Regions from separate parts of the Pedobacter sp. GR22-10 genome, predicted to be linked through region 2. Evidence: riboswitches for the same ligand, from Rfam matches in the RefSeq annotation. Region 2 holds a riboswitch; each other region holds the start of a gene.
What was found. Region 2 has a riboswitch for cobalamin ahead of metE (5-methyltetrahydropteroyltriglutamate--homocysteine S-methyltransferase). Riboswitches for the same ligand answer to the same signal wherever they lie in the genome.
Positions count from the first base shown of each region.

Region 1: linked by a shared signal. The riboswitch ahead of OQX64_RS05870 (TonB-dependent receptor plug domain-containing protein) and the one ahead of metE (5-methyltetrahydropteroyltriglutamate--homocysteine S-methyltransferase) in region 2 are both predicted to bind cobalamin.
Region 3: linked by a shared signal. The riboswitch ahead of OQX64_RS12950 (epoxyqueuosine reductase QueH) and the one ahead of metE (5-methyltetrahydropteroyltriglutamate--homocysteine S-methyltransferase) in region 2 are both predicted to bind cobalamin.

Region 1 covers NZ_JAPIVR010000001.1:1,376,756-1,381,017, forward strand. Annotated here, with positions in the region: gene OQX64_RS05860 (transglycosylase domain-containing protein) at 1-306, opposite strand, end outside; gene OQX64_RS05865 (polyphosphate kinase 2 family protein) at 450-1,328, shown strand; cobalamin riboswitch at 1,402-1,592, shown strand; gene OQX64_RS05870 (TonB-dependent receptor plug domain-containing protein) at 1,689-3,566, shown strand; gene OQX64_RS05875 (DUF6580 family putative transport protein) at 3,606-4,196, shown strand.
Region 2 covers NZ_JAPIVR010000003.1:555,870-560,131, reverse strand. Annotated here, with positions in the region: gene OQX64_RS15150 (M14 metallopeptidase family protein) at 1-1,689, opposite strand, end outside; cobalamin riboswitch at 1,908-2,112, shown strand; gene metE (5-methyltetrahydropteroyltriglutamate--homocysteine S-methyltransferase) at 2,312-4,262, shown strand, end outside.
Region 3 covers NZ_JAPIVR010000003.1:74,149-78,410, forward strand. Annotated here, with positions in the region: gene OQX64_RS12945 (alkene reductase) at 1-1,034, shown strand, start outside; cobalamin riboswitch at 1,086-1,275, shown strand; gene OQX64_RS12950 (epoxyqueuosine reductase QueH) at 1,462-2,109, shown strand; gene OQX64_RS12955 (hypothetical protein) at 2,204-3,058, shown strand; gene OQX64_RS12960 (acyl-CoA thioesterase) at 3,160-3,462, shown strand; gene OQX64_RS12965 (Lrp/AsnC family transcriptional regulator) at 3,452-3,913, opposite strand; gene OQX64_RS12970 (MarR family winged helix-turn-helix transcriptional regulator) at 4,201-4,262, opposite strand, start outside.

The DNA of each region.
Region 1 (4,262 bases), on a different contig from region 2:
ATCTACCCCCCAATGCTTATAAAAGCGAACATCTTCCGTGGCCACCAGGGCATTAATCACACTGGGTGCTATTTCATTGAAATTGACCGGTGTCCGGTTTTCTTTAAAGTACCTGCCGATGAGTTTACCATCTGCGGTATACAGTTCAGATCCTACACGCAGGGTAGGCATTTTTATATCCTTTGTACTTGGAGAATAACCAAATAGCCATAAAAAATTAAGTTGAAGCGCAGAAAAGAAAATTATTATAAAGAATACAAATATTGCAGAATAACGTAAGTACTTGTTTTTTATCTCTTTAAACATATTGGCTAAGATGGTATTTGATAAATGCTATGGGCGTTAAATATAAAAAACTCTATATGCAAATTAACGTTTTTAATTTACTTATTTTTTAGTTCTATATTTAAAAAAATGGATACACTGAATTATCTTAAACATACATAAGAATGAAAAACGAATTTAAAGCGCTAATTGTACAGGGAGATAAAAAATTTTCTTTAAAGAAGGTAGAAACCGATTATACAGGCACATTTAATAAAGAAAAGGCAAAAGATGAACTGGTTAAAACTAAAATTGAAATCAGCCACCTGCAGGAAAAACTGTATGCAGCCGGCACACACTCCGTTTTAATCATTTTTCAGGCCATGGATGCGGCAGGAAAAGACAGTGCCATTGCACATGTCATGAGCGGGCTAAATCCTCAGGGCTGCCAGGTATTTAGTTTCAAAGTACCTACCGCTAAAGAATATGAGCATGACTTTTTATGGCGGCATTACCTGGCTTTGCCAGAAAGGGGTAGGATTGGGATCCATAACCGCTCTCATTACGAAAATGTACTGGCTTGTAAAGTCCATCCGGAGTATATCCTGAATGAGAAAATCCCTGGCATGGAAGAGGTGAAAAAAGTAAATAAAGACTTCTGGAAAAAACGTTATGAAAGTATCCGTAATTTCGAGTCACACCTTTGTGCTAACGGAACAGTCATCTTGAAATTTTTCTTAAACGTAGGTAAAGCCGAGCAGAAACAACGCTTCCTCGAAAGGATCGAAGATCCGACTAAGAACTGGAAATTTTCATCCGGCGATATTAAAGAAAGAGGGCACTGGGATGATTACATGTCTGCTTACCAGGAAGCTATTAATGAAACCAGTACGGAAAGTGCGCCCTGGCATATTATTCCGGCTGATAAAAAATGGTTTGCCCGCTTAGCCATCAGCGAAATCATTTTAGACAAGCTGAAAAAACTGAACCTTGATTTACCAACAGTAAGCGAAGAAGAAAAAGCTAAATTAGCTGAAACGAAATCGATTTTAATGGCCGAATAGTGAACTAACCATTGAACACTTATAAGAATTAATCAGCCTCAATTTTACTGTTTTACGAATAGCTTTATTTTACTACTTTTGCAGCGCTTTTGGTTTCCGGCGTTTTGTGCCGGAATTAAAAGGGAATGCAGTGTAATTCTGCAACTGTCCCGCAGCTGTAAGCTCTGTAACGGTTTTTAATTCTATGCCACTGTTTTTAACTGAATGGGAAGGCTAAATAACCGGGAGTAAGTCAGAAGACCTGCCACAAGTATATAATTTCATAGCTTTCGGGGATTGAAGCTAGGATTGGAGTACTTAACGGTTTCGTATTTTCATTTCCTTTTCTATCTGTTGGCTGTGGGCAAAACTCACAATCAAATGAACAAAACAAAATTTTTAATTGCGGCAGGCATTGGCCTTGTGCAATTTGGTATTGGCCAAGCCAATGCCCAGGACACCTTAAAACTAAAGGATGTGGTTATTTCTGCAACTAAAAACGATCAGAAACAATCACAAACAGGTAAAGTGGTCAGCATTATCAGTCGCGAAACTTTAGACCGCAGCAATGGAAAATCACTCCCTGAATTAATCAGCGAACAGGCAGGTATCATTGTAGCCGGTTCAGGAAGTAACCCGGGATTAAACAAATCGGTATTTTTCAGAGGGGCAGGAAGTGCCTATGCGGTGGTGCTGATTGATGGTATCGTGCAGAATGATCCTTCAGGAAACGGCGGTGCCTTTGATTTACGTTTATTTTCCATTGATCAGATCGATCATATTGAAATTTTAAGAGGTGGCCAGTCTACAATTTATGGTTCTGACGCCATTGCCGGAGTCATCAATATTGTAACTAAAAAGGGTGGCCCCAAAGGGAATACGGTTTATGGCGTAGCCAGTGCCGGAAGTTATGAAACCTATAAAGGAACGATTGGTTTAAACGGTGCCGTTGACGGGTTTACTTATAATGTAAATTATACACACCAAAAAAGTGATGGCATCTCAGAAGCGGCTACCCCTGCAGGAAACAATACTGAATTTGACAAGGATGGTTATAAAACGGATGGTGTAAGTGCCAATTTCGGAATACAGCTGGATAAACACTTCTCCGTTAATCCTTTTATACGTTATTACAGAGGAAATTACAAAATTGACGAGGGTGCTTTTGCTGACGGATTAGCCGCAAATAACACCACCCTTAAAAACTTCAGCGGCGGACTGAATACCAAATACGATTTTGGCTCCGGTAAAATTAACCTGAACTACAGCTATCAGAACACCTCCAATAATACTTTAAGCAGCTTTAGTGGGTTTCCTTACACCAGCATGGGTTCCGGCAGTATCAGCCTGATTGATTTATTTTACAACCAGAAGCTGGGTGAGAAATTAAATCTGTTGGCCGGAATCGAAAACAGGGAAATGCATTTAACTTCTGGTGCCAACCGCCCTGAAACTAACATTTTTGCCGCGTATGGCTCTTTATTTTTACATGATTTGAGTGTTTTTAACCTGGAAGTTGGCGGACGCTACAATAAACATGAACAATATGGCGAAAACTATACCTATACCATTACCCCGAGCATCAACATCATCAAAGAAATTAAATTATTCGGAACCGTTTCAACAGCATTTAAAATTCCAACGCTTAATATGCTGTTCGGGCAGTATAGCGCAAATTTAGACCTGAAACCTGAAAAATCACAGAATTACGAAGCAGGCGCAAACTTCAGCTTTGCAGATGATCAATTTTCTTTACGTGTAGCTGGCTTTAAAAGAGACTTAACTGATGCCATTATTTATACGCCTGCTCAATACATCAACCAGGAAAGTCAAAAGGTTAAAGGTTTTGAAATTGAACCAGCCGTGAAGGTCTGGAAACTTGACATCAATGGTTATTATTCCTATGTAGAGGGGAACGAGTTCAATAGCATTAACAGCAAAGTTGAAGACTTCTTGTTCAGAAGACCTAAACATACTTTTGGGCTAACAACAGGCATTCAGGCCACTTCAAACCTGTATGTAAATGCTAACTTCAGGTATTTTGGCACCCGTACCGATGGAAATTTCGCCACCTATGCGGTAGAGCATTTACCGGGTTATAAATTACTGAGTGCTTATGCTGAATATGCCTTAGCCAAAAGAAGGGTGAAAATTTTCTTTGATGCCAAAAACATCTTAAACGAAAAATACAATGAAATTATCGGTTATAACACCTTAGGTTTCAACTTTAATACCGGGGTAACTTTTAATATCCGGTAAGAAAATATAACTTTGTATTGTTAATTTACCATAAACGAAATGTCTAACTTAAAATTTAATCCCCGCAACGTTATCCTATTGCTCATGATATTGGTCATTACGGCCTTGCGTTTGCTGATCACCTTTAATTCTGACGCACTTCAGTTTGCCAACTTCTCTTCTATAGGCGCTGTGGCTTTGTTTGGCGGTGCGTACTTTAAAGACCATGTAAAAGCATTTGCATTTCCATTGCTGAGTTTATTTTTAAGTGATTTCATTTTGGCGAATACGATTTTTAAACAATACAGTAATGGATTTCTTTACGAAGGTTGGTACTGGACGTACATTGCCTTCGCTTTAATGGTATTGGTTGGCCGTGTATTATTACGTAAAATAAATGCGGTATCCTTACTAGGTTCTACTCTTGCCATTACTTTAATTCACTGGATCGTCACCGATTTTGGTGTTTGGTTTAAAAACCCATCCTATACACAAGATGTTGCCGGTTTTTGGTTATGCTTAGAAAGAGCCATTCCTTTCGAAATCAGGTTTTTAGAAGGTACATTAATCTATGGCGTGCTTCTTTTTGGTGCCTATGAAATATTAAAATCAAAATTCCCGGTATTAAGATTACAAACGCAAAAGTTATAATTAAACCTATTTTTATTGATAAATCCTCTTTTGATTCCGGTCAGAAGAGGATTTTTTTTATCTTTA
Region 2 (4,262 bases):
TAACTTACCATATGGATTTTTTTCAAATGGTCCGCTAAAATCATCCTGGATACGGTCGAATTTTACGTCCATTAAATAAGCCAATGTCCATCCGGCAGCATCATAGGGTGGTATAGGGGCACCACCTTCATATTTGAAATCATTCGGGTGATCTTGTGGCTCAAACATATCTAATACATGTGGCCTAAAAGCCTGGTCAGTTTTAACCACATAACTCCCGGTAGGATATTTTTTCCCGGCAACAGTAAATGGAGCAGTTGCTTTGTGCACAATAATTCCTGTTCTTATCAGCGCATTCAAAAATTTGATCGCCGTATTAAAATCAGCCTGATCAGCAGATAGGATATAACCTCTTGCATCTCTGTTTGCCGGTGCCTTCATCACGGTATCAAAATATTTTACACTCATCATTTGTCTGGAGCCGAAATCATAATCACCGCCATCTGCAGTATTCGATCCGCCTTTTTTTGCTGCCGCATTAATGGCTTCAATCTTTTTAGGTGAAAAAGACCAGGTATCCCTCTTACCTTTTTCAATTGAATTTCTGCCCATTTGATAAATATTAAAAAGCAATTCGTCTGCATGTCGCTGCGCATAATTTAATACAGCGTAATTTAGAGAAACAGAATAGTCAATGGAGTTTTTAAAAAACCATTTCCGGGGAGTAACCGGATTAGGTGAATCACTGTTTGGCAATAACCTGGAAGGTACTAATGGGATTTCTGATGGTGTCGGGCTACCAACAATCTCCGTCAGTAAACCAACCATATTATGAAAATAAGTGGTTGTCCTCAACCCACCATTATACCAGGTTGAAAACACTGAACCTCCACGTTGTGTATAACCAGGCTTTCCTTCTACATTTAATCTGGTATGCATGGCCGCCCCAACCGCATCTAAACTGGTTAAGAGTGTGGCATCGAAAACATAGTTGAAAGGATCGCGATAGGGTGGCCCAGCGACAACAGTTCCGGCAGGGCCTGCCTGATGATGATTATACATAATCTGAGGGATCCATTCCACAAAAAGTTGTCGCCCGATATTCTGACTTTCCTTTAAATTCAGCATAAAAAAATCCCGGTTATTATCGTGCCCGGCATATTTTTCATAAAGAACAGGTAAACCGGATAACACTCTCTTTGCAGGATCTTTTTCACGCATGTACCAGTTACTCACCAATTCCTGCCCATCAGGATTGGCATGGGTAAATAAAATAATTACATTTTCAAGAATTTTAATGGTTTCAGGATCCGTTTTAGAAGCAAATTCATAAGCAGTTTGAATCAACTGATGTGCACCAACGGTTTCAGTTGCATGTAAACCACCATCAATCCAAACCACTGCCTTTCCTTCCTGAGATAGTACTTTTGCCTGCTCAGTTGTAATTTCTGCATGGGCAAGCTGTTGCGAAATTTCTTTGTAACGATCCAGCTTTTGAAGATTTTCAGGTGAAGAAACAATCAGCATATACTGATTTCTTCCCTCTTCAGTTTTGCCAATATCAACCAGTTTCACACGCTTAGATGTTTCGGCTAATTTTTTAAAGTAAGCCTCGGTTTGCGTATAGGTAGCCAACTGGTAATTATCGCCGATATCAAAGCCAAAATGTGATTTTGGAGAAGGTACTTCCTGCGCAAAAGCACTGCCGTTTACGATTAGAAAAGCCAGGAATAGCTTTCTAAATTGCATTTTAATCATAGTTGAGGTTGGTTTGTTGGATGCTCAAATATAATAGCGAAAAGAATGTAAAAACAGAGTGCCGTAAATTTGTTACACGACATCTTTTACCAAAAAATAGCTAAGTTTTTTTGACTTTTATATTTTGAAAACAGAATAAAATTTGTTTCCTGTTACAATTACTGCGTGTTAATAAATACATTTGTATTGATGTAAGTTCTTAACTTTATTTTTCATCAACCGATATTGGTTTTACTTAGCTGTAGATTAAAAGGGAATCGTGTGCAAATCACGAGCTGTCGCGCAACTGTAAATTCTGTCTTTTAAAATAAAGACAACGGTTTTATCAATAATGCCACTGTTCTGTTTTTCGGGATGGGAAGGCGATAAAACCGGGAATAAGTCAGGAGACCTGCCAGATATCAAATTGACGGTGCTTTCGCGTAAAAAAGCAACAGGTCAGGTCTGATAGGTTCACAATAAAATTAACCATTTTATTAAAATTTGCTTTAAGCTTTTGGCTGATGAGTGGGTTTTATATGCCCCTGCCTTTCCTTTTCATTTTTTACAGAAATCATTATAGAATATTGCTTGAGGGCTTTTAAACGATTTATTTACTTAATCTTTAAAAGAAATGCTAACGCAAAATCTAGGCTATCCGCGAATTGGTAGCTACCGCGAATTAAAGAAAATCTGCGAAAATTACTGGGCAGGTAAAACGGGCTACAAAAATGTACTTCAGGTGGGAAAAAATATCCGCCACGAGAACTGGAAACTTCAGCAGGAAACCGGAATTAACCTCATTCCTTCGAATGATTTCTCTTTCTATGATCATGTGCTGGATCATTCGTTAACTTTTGGTGCCATTCCGAAAAGGTATAACGAACTGATTTTAAAAAAGGGAAACACTGAGCTGGATCTCTATTTCGCCATGGCCAGGGGCTATCAGAAAGATGGGCTGGATGTGGTTGCTATGGAAATGACCAAATGGTTCGACACCAACTACCATTATATTGTTCCTGAATTTCATAAAGAACAACCTTTCAAACTTTTCTCCACCAAAATAATTGATGAATTTTATGAGGCCAAGCAACTGGGGATCATCACAAAACCGGTTTTAATTGGCCCGGTTACTTACCTTTTGTTGGGTAAAGAAAAAGAAAGTGGTTTCGAAAAGATTGATTTAATTAAAAACCTGCTTCCTGTTTATCTGGAAATTTTAGCCCGTTTGGATGCTTTGGATGTTGAATATATTCAATTTGATGAACCTTTTCTGGCTTTAGATTTATCAGAAAAGGAACAGAAAGCATATGAATATGCCTATAAGGAAATTCGGAAAGCCTTTCCAAGAATCAAGCTGGTTCTTGCAACATACTTTGAAGGTCTTGGTAATAACCTGGCGTTAACCACATCACTTCCGGTAAATGTTTTACACATAGATTTGGTAAGGGCTGAAAATCAATTGGCTGATGTATTGCCTCAACTTAAAGAAAATACCATCCTTTCTTTAGGTGTTGTAGATGGTAGAAACATCTGGAAAAATGATTTCGAACATTCCATCGCTACGATTAATCAGGCTGTAGAAAAACTAGGTACAGAACGTGTTTGGATTGCACCATCTTGCTCTTTAATCCATTCGCCTGTTAACTTAGAAAACGAAACCAATGAAGAAAATCTGACTGCTGAGGTAAAACAATGGCTGGCTTTTGCTAAACAGAAAGTAACCGAAATTGTAACCCTGAAAAAGCTGATCTTGAACGAAGGCCCTGCATCTACCCTGCAAAAACTAGAGGAAAACAAAAAGGCTTTAAACAACAGAAAAACATCTACCTCTATCCACAATCCTATAGTAAAAGAACGCGTAGCCAATTTAAAGGCTGAAGATTCAGAACGTAAAAGTCATTTTTCTCTGAGAAAAATTAAGCAGCAACAACTTAATTTACCAAAGTATTCTACAACAACAATTGGTTCATTTCCGCAAACAGCAGAAGTAAGAAGCTGGAGGGCTAAGTTTAAAAATGGAACTTTTACGGAAGATGAATACAATACACTTATAGCCGAAGAAACTGCAAAGGCAGTAAAATGGCAGGAGGAAATAGACCTTGATGTTCTGGTACATGGTGAATTTGAACGCAATGATATGGTTGAATATTTTGGCGAGCAGCTGGAAGGTTTTGCCTTTTCGAAAAATGGCTGGGTACAAAGCTATGGCTCCCGTTGCGTAAAACCGCCCATCATATATGGTGATATTTCACGCCCGAAGCCTATGACAGTGAAATGGACATCGTATGCACAATCTTTAACATCCAAATACATGAAAGGGATGTTAACCGGACCAGTAACTATTTTACAATGGTCCTTTGTGCGTAATGATCAGCCACGGTCAGAAACCTGTACGCAAATTGCATTGGCCATCAGGGATGAGGTTGTCGACCTGGAAAATGCGGGAATTAAAATTATTCAGATTGACGAGCCCGCTATCAGGGAAGGTTTACCTTTAAGGAAGAAAGACTGGCAGACTTATTTGAACTGGGCTGTAAATGCCTTTAAAATTTCTGCAAGCGGTGTTAAGGATGAAACACAAA
Region 3 (4,262 bases), 480 kb from region 2:
GAATGGCCATGGCAGCGATGACCAGGGGTCGTACCGACAGCAATGGCCTGGTGGGTGATATAACAGCAGAATACTATGCCCAGCGGGCAAGTGCAGGTCTGCTCTTTACCGAGTCCATCAGGATCAGTGAAGCGGCCACCGGCAGTCCGCTCACGCCAGGTATTTTCACCAAAGAGCAAATAGCAGCATGGAAGAAGGTAACCACTGCGGTACATGATAGCGGTGGCGTTATTGTAGCCCAGCTTTGGCACACCGGCCGTATTGGGCATTCTATAGACAGGAATGGCAAGCTCCCTATTGCGCCATCACCCCTGCCCATCCGGGGGATGCGGCATTATACCTCCCAAGGCATGAAAGATTTTGAGATCCCCCGGGAAATGTCTACCATGGAGATCATGCAGACGATAAAAGACTTTGGCCAGGCCGCAAGAAATGCTATGGTGGCAGGCTTTGACGGAGTCCAGCTCCACGCGGCCAATGGCTATCTGCCCAGCCAGTTCCTGGCTGAAAGTGCCAACCGGAGGACGGACAATTATGGCGGCAGTATCCCTAATAATACCCGCTTCACAGTGGAGGTGATGCAGGAATTGATCAGTGTAGCAGGAGGTGAAAAAGTGGGCATTAAAATATCCCCATTCCATCCCTATGGCGATATCATATTGGAGGACCCCGTAGCTAGCTATACCCACCTGATCGAAGAACTGAACAAACTGGATTTTGCCTATGTGGAACTCATGCGGCGCAGCCCACATTTCCCTTCACCTGAACATTATGTCTGTGAAGACGAGATTGCGTTCTTTGGCAGGAAGATCCGCCAGAGGGTTATTGCAAATGGAGGCTATGATAGGGATTCCGCCGAATCTGAACTTGAAAAAGGTATTGCGGCACTTGTTTCCTTTGGGAACTTGTACATCGCCAACCCCGACCTGCCCGAGCGCTTTGAAAAAAATGCCGCGCTAGGCAAGCCAGACAGGGCAACCATGTTCGGGGGCGGGGAACAGGGGTATATTGATTATCCATTTTGGAACGGATAAAAATTAGGTCTATAATTCTTGATTTTTTTTACCTTACGTCGCTGTTCTTTGCATAACATCAATCGGAAAGGTTTTGCTTAACTGCAGATTAATAGGGAATCGTGTGCAAATCACGAGCTGTCGCGCAACTGTAAGTAACAAACAAGGTTTTCATCAGGCATATCCACTGTTCTAATATGAATAGGAAGGGTGATGAGAACTGTTACAAGCCAGGAGACCTGCCTGTTCCGAATGGACGATGCTTTCGCGGTCTGAAGCTTTTGGTCTGAAAGGTGGTTGTTTCCTATGGGACATTTCCCTGTGTGAGCCGTGTGGCCCTGCCTTTTCCTATTTTCCCAAGATCTTCTCTCCAGCGGCATTGCGTTAATAAGTCGGCCGGCAACTGTAAATAAACTTTTGGACCCTTTGGTCAAAAAAAACGTTTGAAATGAGCTTTAAAAGAGAAAAATTGGAACTACCGAATGGCGGAAAAAAACTGCTGCTGCATTCCTGCTGCGCACCCTGTTCGGGAGAGGTGATGGAGGCCATCATTGCATCCGAAATAGATTTCAGTATCTTCTTCCACAATCCCAACATCCACCCAAAAAAAGAGTACGAACTGCGCAAGCAAGAGAATATCCGCTTTGCGAAGAAGCACAATATCCCCTTCATCGATGCGGACTATGACGTGGACAACTGGTTTGAAAGAGCAAAGGGGATGGACATGGAACCTGAACGCGGGATACGCTGCACGATGTGCTTTGACATGCGCTTTGAGCGCACGGCCCTTTACGCCTTTGAAAACGGCTTTGATGTGATCTCAAGTTCGCTGGGCATATCGCGCTGGAAAAACATGGAGCAGATCAACGGTTCGGGCATCAGGGCGGCAGGCCACTATGAAGGTATCACTTATTGGACCTATAACTGGCGCAAGGCAGGGGGATCCTTACGCATGCTGGAAATCAGCAAGGCTGAGGAATTCTATATGCAGGAATACTGCGGATGTGCGTATTCGCTCAGGGACACCAACAAATGGAGGTTGGAGAACGGAAGGGAAAAGATAAAGCTGGGCGAAAAATACTATGGTAGAGACTAGCGTCTGTGCCGTCCAAAAGGAGGATGTCCGCGAAAAACTGGCAAGCTTTGGTCAGGACAATCCGAAGCTGCCCCCTATTTTCCATTTGGAGCGGATGGATTATTTTTCATCCCTTGTGGCTGATATTGCCAATTCCTTTGTCGGCATTTTTGAAATCGGGCGCAGTACCCCCCCCTGGAAGAAGGGAAGCCCGGACATTGCCGGCTTTGATCCCCTTGCCCTTGCTTTTGCCCACAACCTTCGCAGGGATACTGGAGAAGCTTGTTGGCTGCTATTCCTATCAAGCTATTTCGGAAGGCATCCGAAGCATCACTGGGACCTTCTGGAAAAGGTCTATCTCGGTCCTGGAATGGGCGACGGATGGACATGGGAAAATGCCAGTGCGGATCCTGTTGCCTTTGCAGGTTGGCTAGTGGAAAATCAGCCTGAACTATCGCGGCATGGGAACATGGGCAGGGCACACAAATACGTTTCCTTTGGAAGCTATAAAGCGATGAAAACGGCCGGCGATATCCAGACCTATATCTCTTGGGTAATAAATGCGGGAGGCCACCGGGAACTTTTCCCTGCAAGTGCACTATCAGAAGGCGGATCACCTTCACATATTTTTGATAGGCTGTACGCCGCCATGAACATGCAGCTGCGCTGTAAAAAGGCCATTACCTTTAATTACCTCTCGCTTTTGGGCATACTTGGACTGGCAGGGATAGAGCCGGCAAGGCCATACCTCAGCGACCATCTCCCTTCAAAGCTGGGTGCAAATTGGCTGTTCGGTGGGAACGCTGTACCAAAGCGCCGGGCAAATGAACTCGAACCGATCGTAACGACTCTTGCCCACTACCTGGAACTACCTTTCATCATTCCTGTGCTCCACCAGGCCTTCGCACAGATTGCCGCGGGTAGTCATGCTGAGGCTATTCAGCGGTTCAGGTGGCGACACAACAGATGACCATCAAAAAACAGATGATGAACATAGCAGAAAAAACTGAACAGTCCGAAACCCATGTGTTCAAAGTGGTGTTTCCCGAGACCACCAACCACCACAACACGATGTTCGGCGGAAGGGTTTTGATGATGATGACCGAAACCGCTTTCATCACAGCAACACGTTTCAGCAGGCGTAATTTTGTACTGGTGAGCAGCGGAAAGATCGATTTTGCAAAACCCATTCCGGCCGGCACGCTCGTAGAGCTGGTAGGCAGGGTTACCCGTGTGGGCCATACCAGCCTGGAGGTGACCGTTTCGGTATACCTGGAAAAGATGGGAGAAGAATACCGTGAAAAGGTGGTGAGCGGGGCCTTTACGCTGGTGGCCATCGGAAGCGACGGCCGCCCCGTGGCGGTTATATACTGATGTTGTGCGTGTTCTTGATCTCGGCCATGACGAAGGTACTGTGCGTACTTCCGATACTATCTACTGAGCCGAGCTTGTTGAAAACGAAATCCTGATAATGCTTCATGTCCCTGGCATAGACCTTCAGAATGAAATCGTAGTCGCCGGAGATGTTGTAGCATTCCACCACCTCATCGATTTTCAGGATGTCGCTCACAAAATTGTGGCCGATCTTTTTGTCATGCTGCTTGAGCCGGATGTTGCAGAAAACGATAAACCCGTGATCAAACTTCTCTGCGTCAAGGATAGCGATGTATTTTTTGATGTACCCACTGTTCTCCAGCCTTCTTACTCGCTCGAATACGGGCGAGGCGGAAAGGTTGACCAGTTTGGCCAGTTCCTTGGTCGTATGTTTTGAGTTGGCTGCCAGCAGTTTCAGCAGGGCGAGGTCGATTTCATCGAGGTTGTTCATGGGTTAATTTTTCTTTGGCCATCCAAAGATATAGGTTAAAATCAGAAAAATATATCGAAAATATGGATATTTTCAGATGCATCAACTGATAATAAACTGATGGAAAGTCATATCAACTTTACCAGCTAACATAAAGCGATCTCGTTTATTTGATGAATACATTCATATATTTCATCAGAATAACCCGATCCGTAATTTATGCTTCCGCTGCATGCGTTTTAAAAGATATTTTATACAAACTGGAAAAATATCCCGATTGAATTGAACCACTTGCCCTACAGACCATTTCACATTTCTTTATTATTCTGCTCAATAAGGTTTGCCACATTTGAATTAAAGGTTTTTAGGT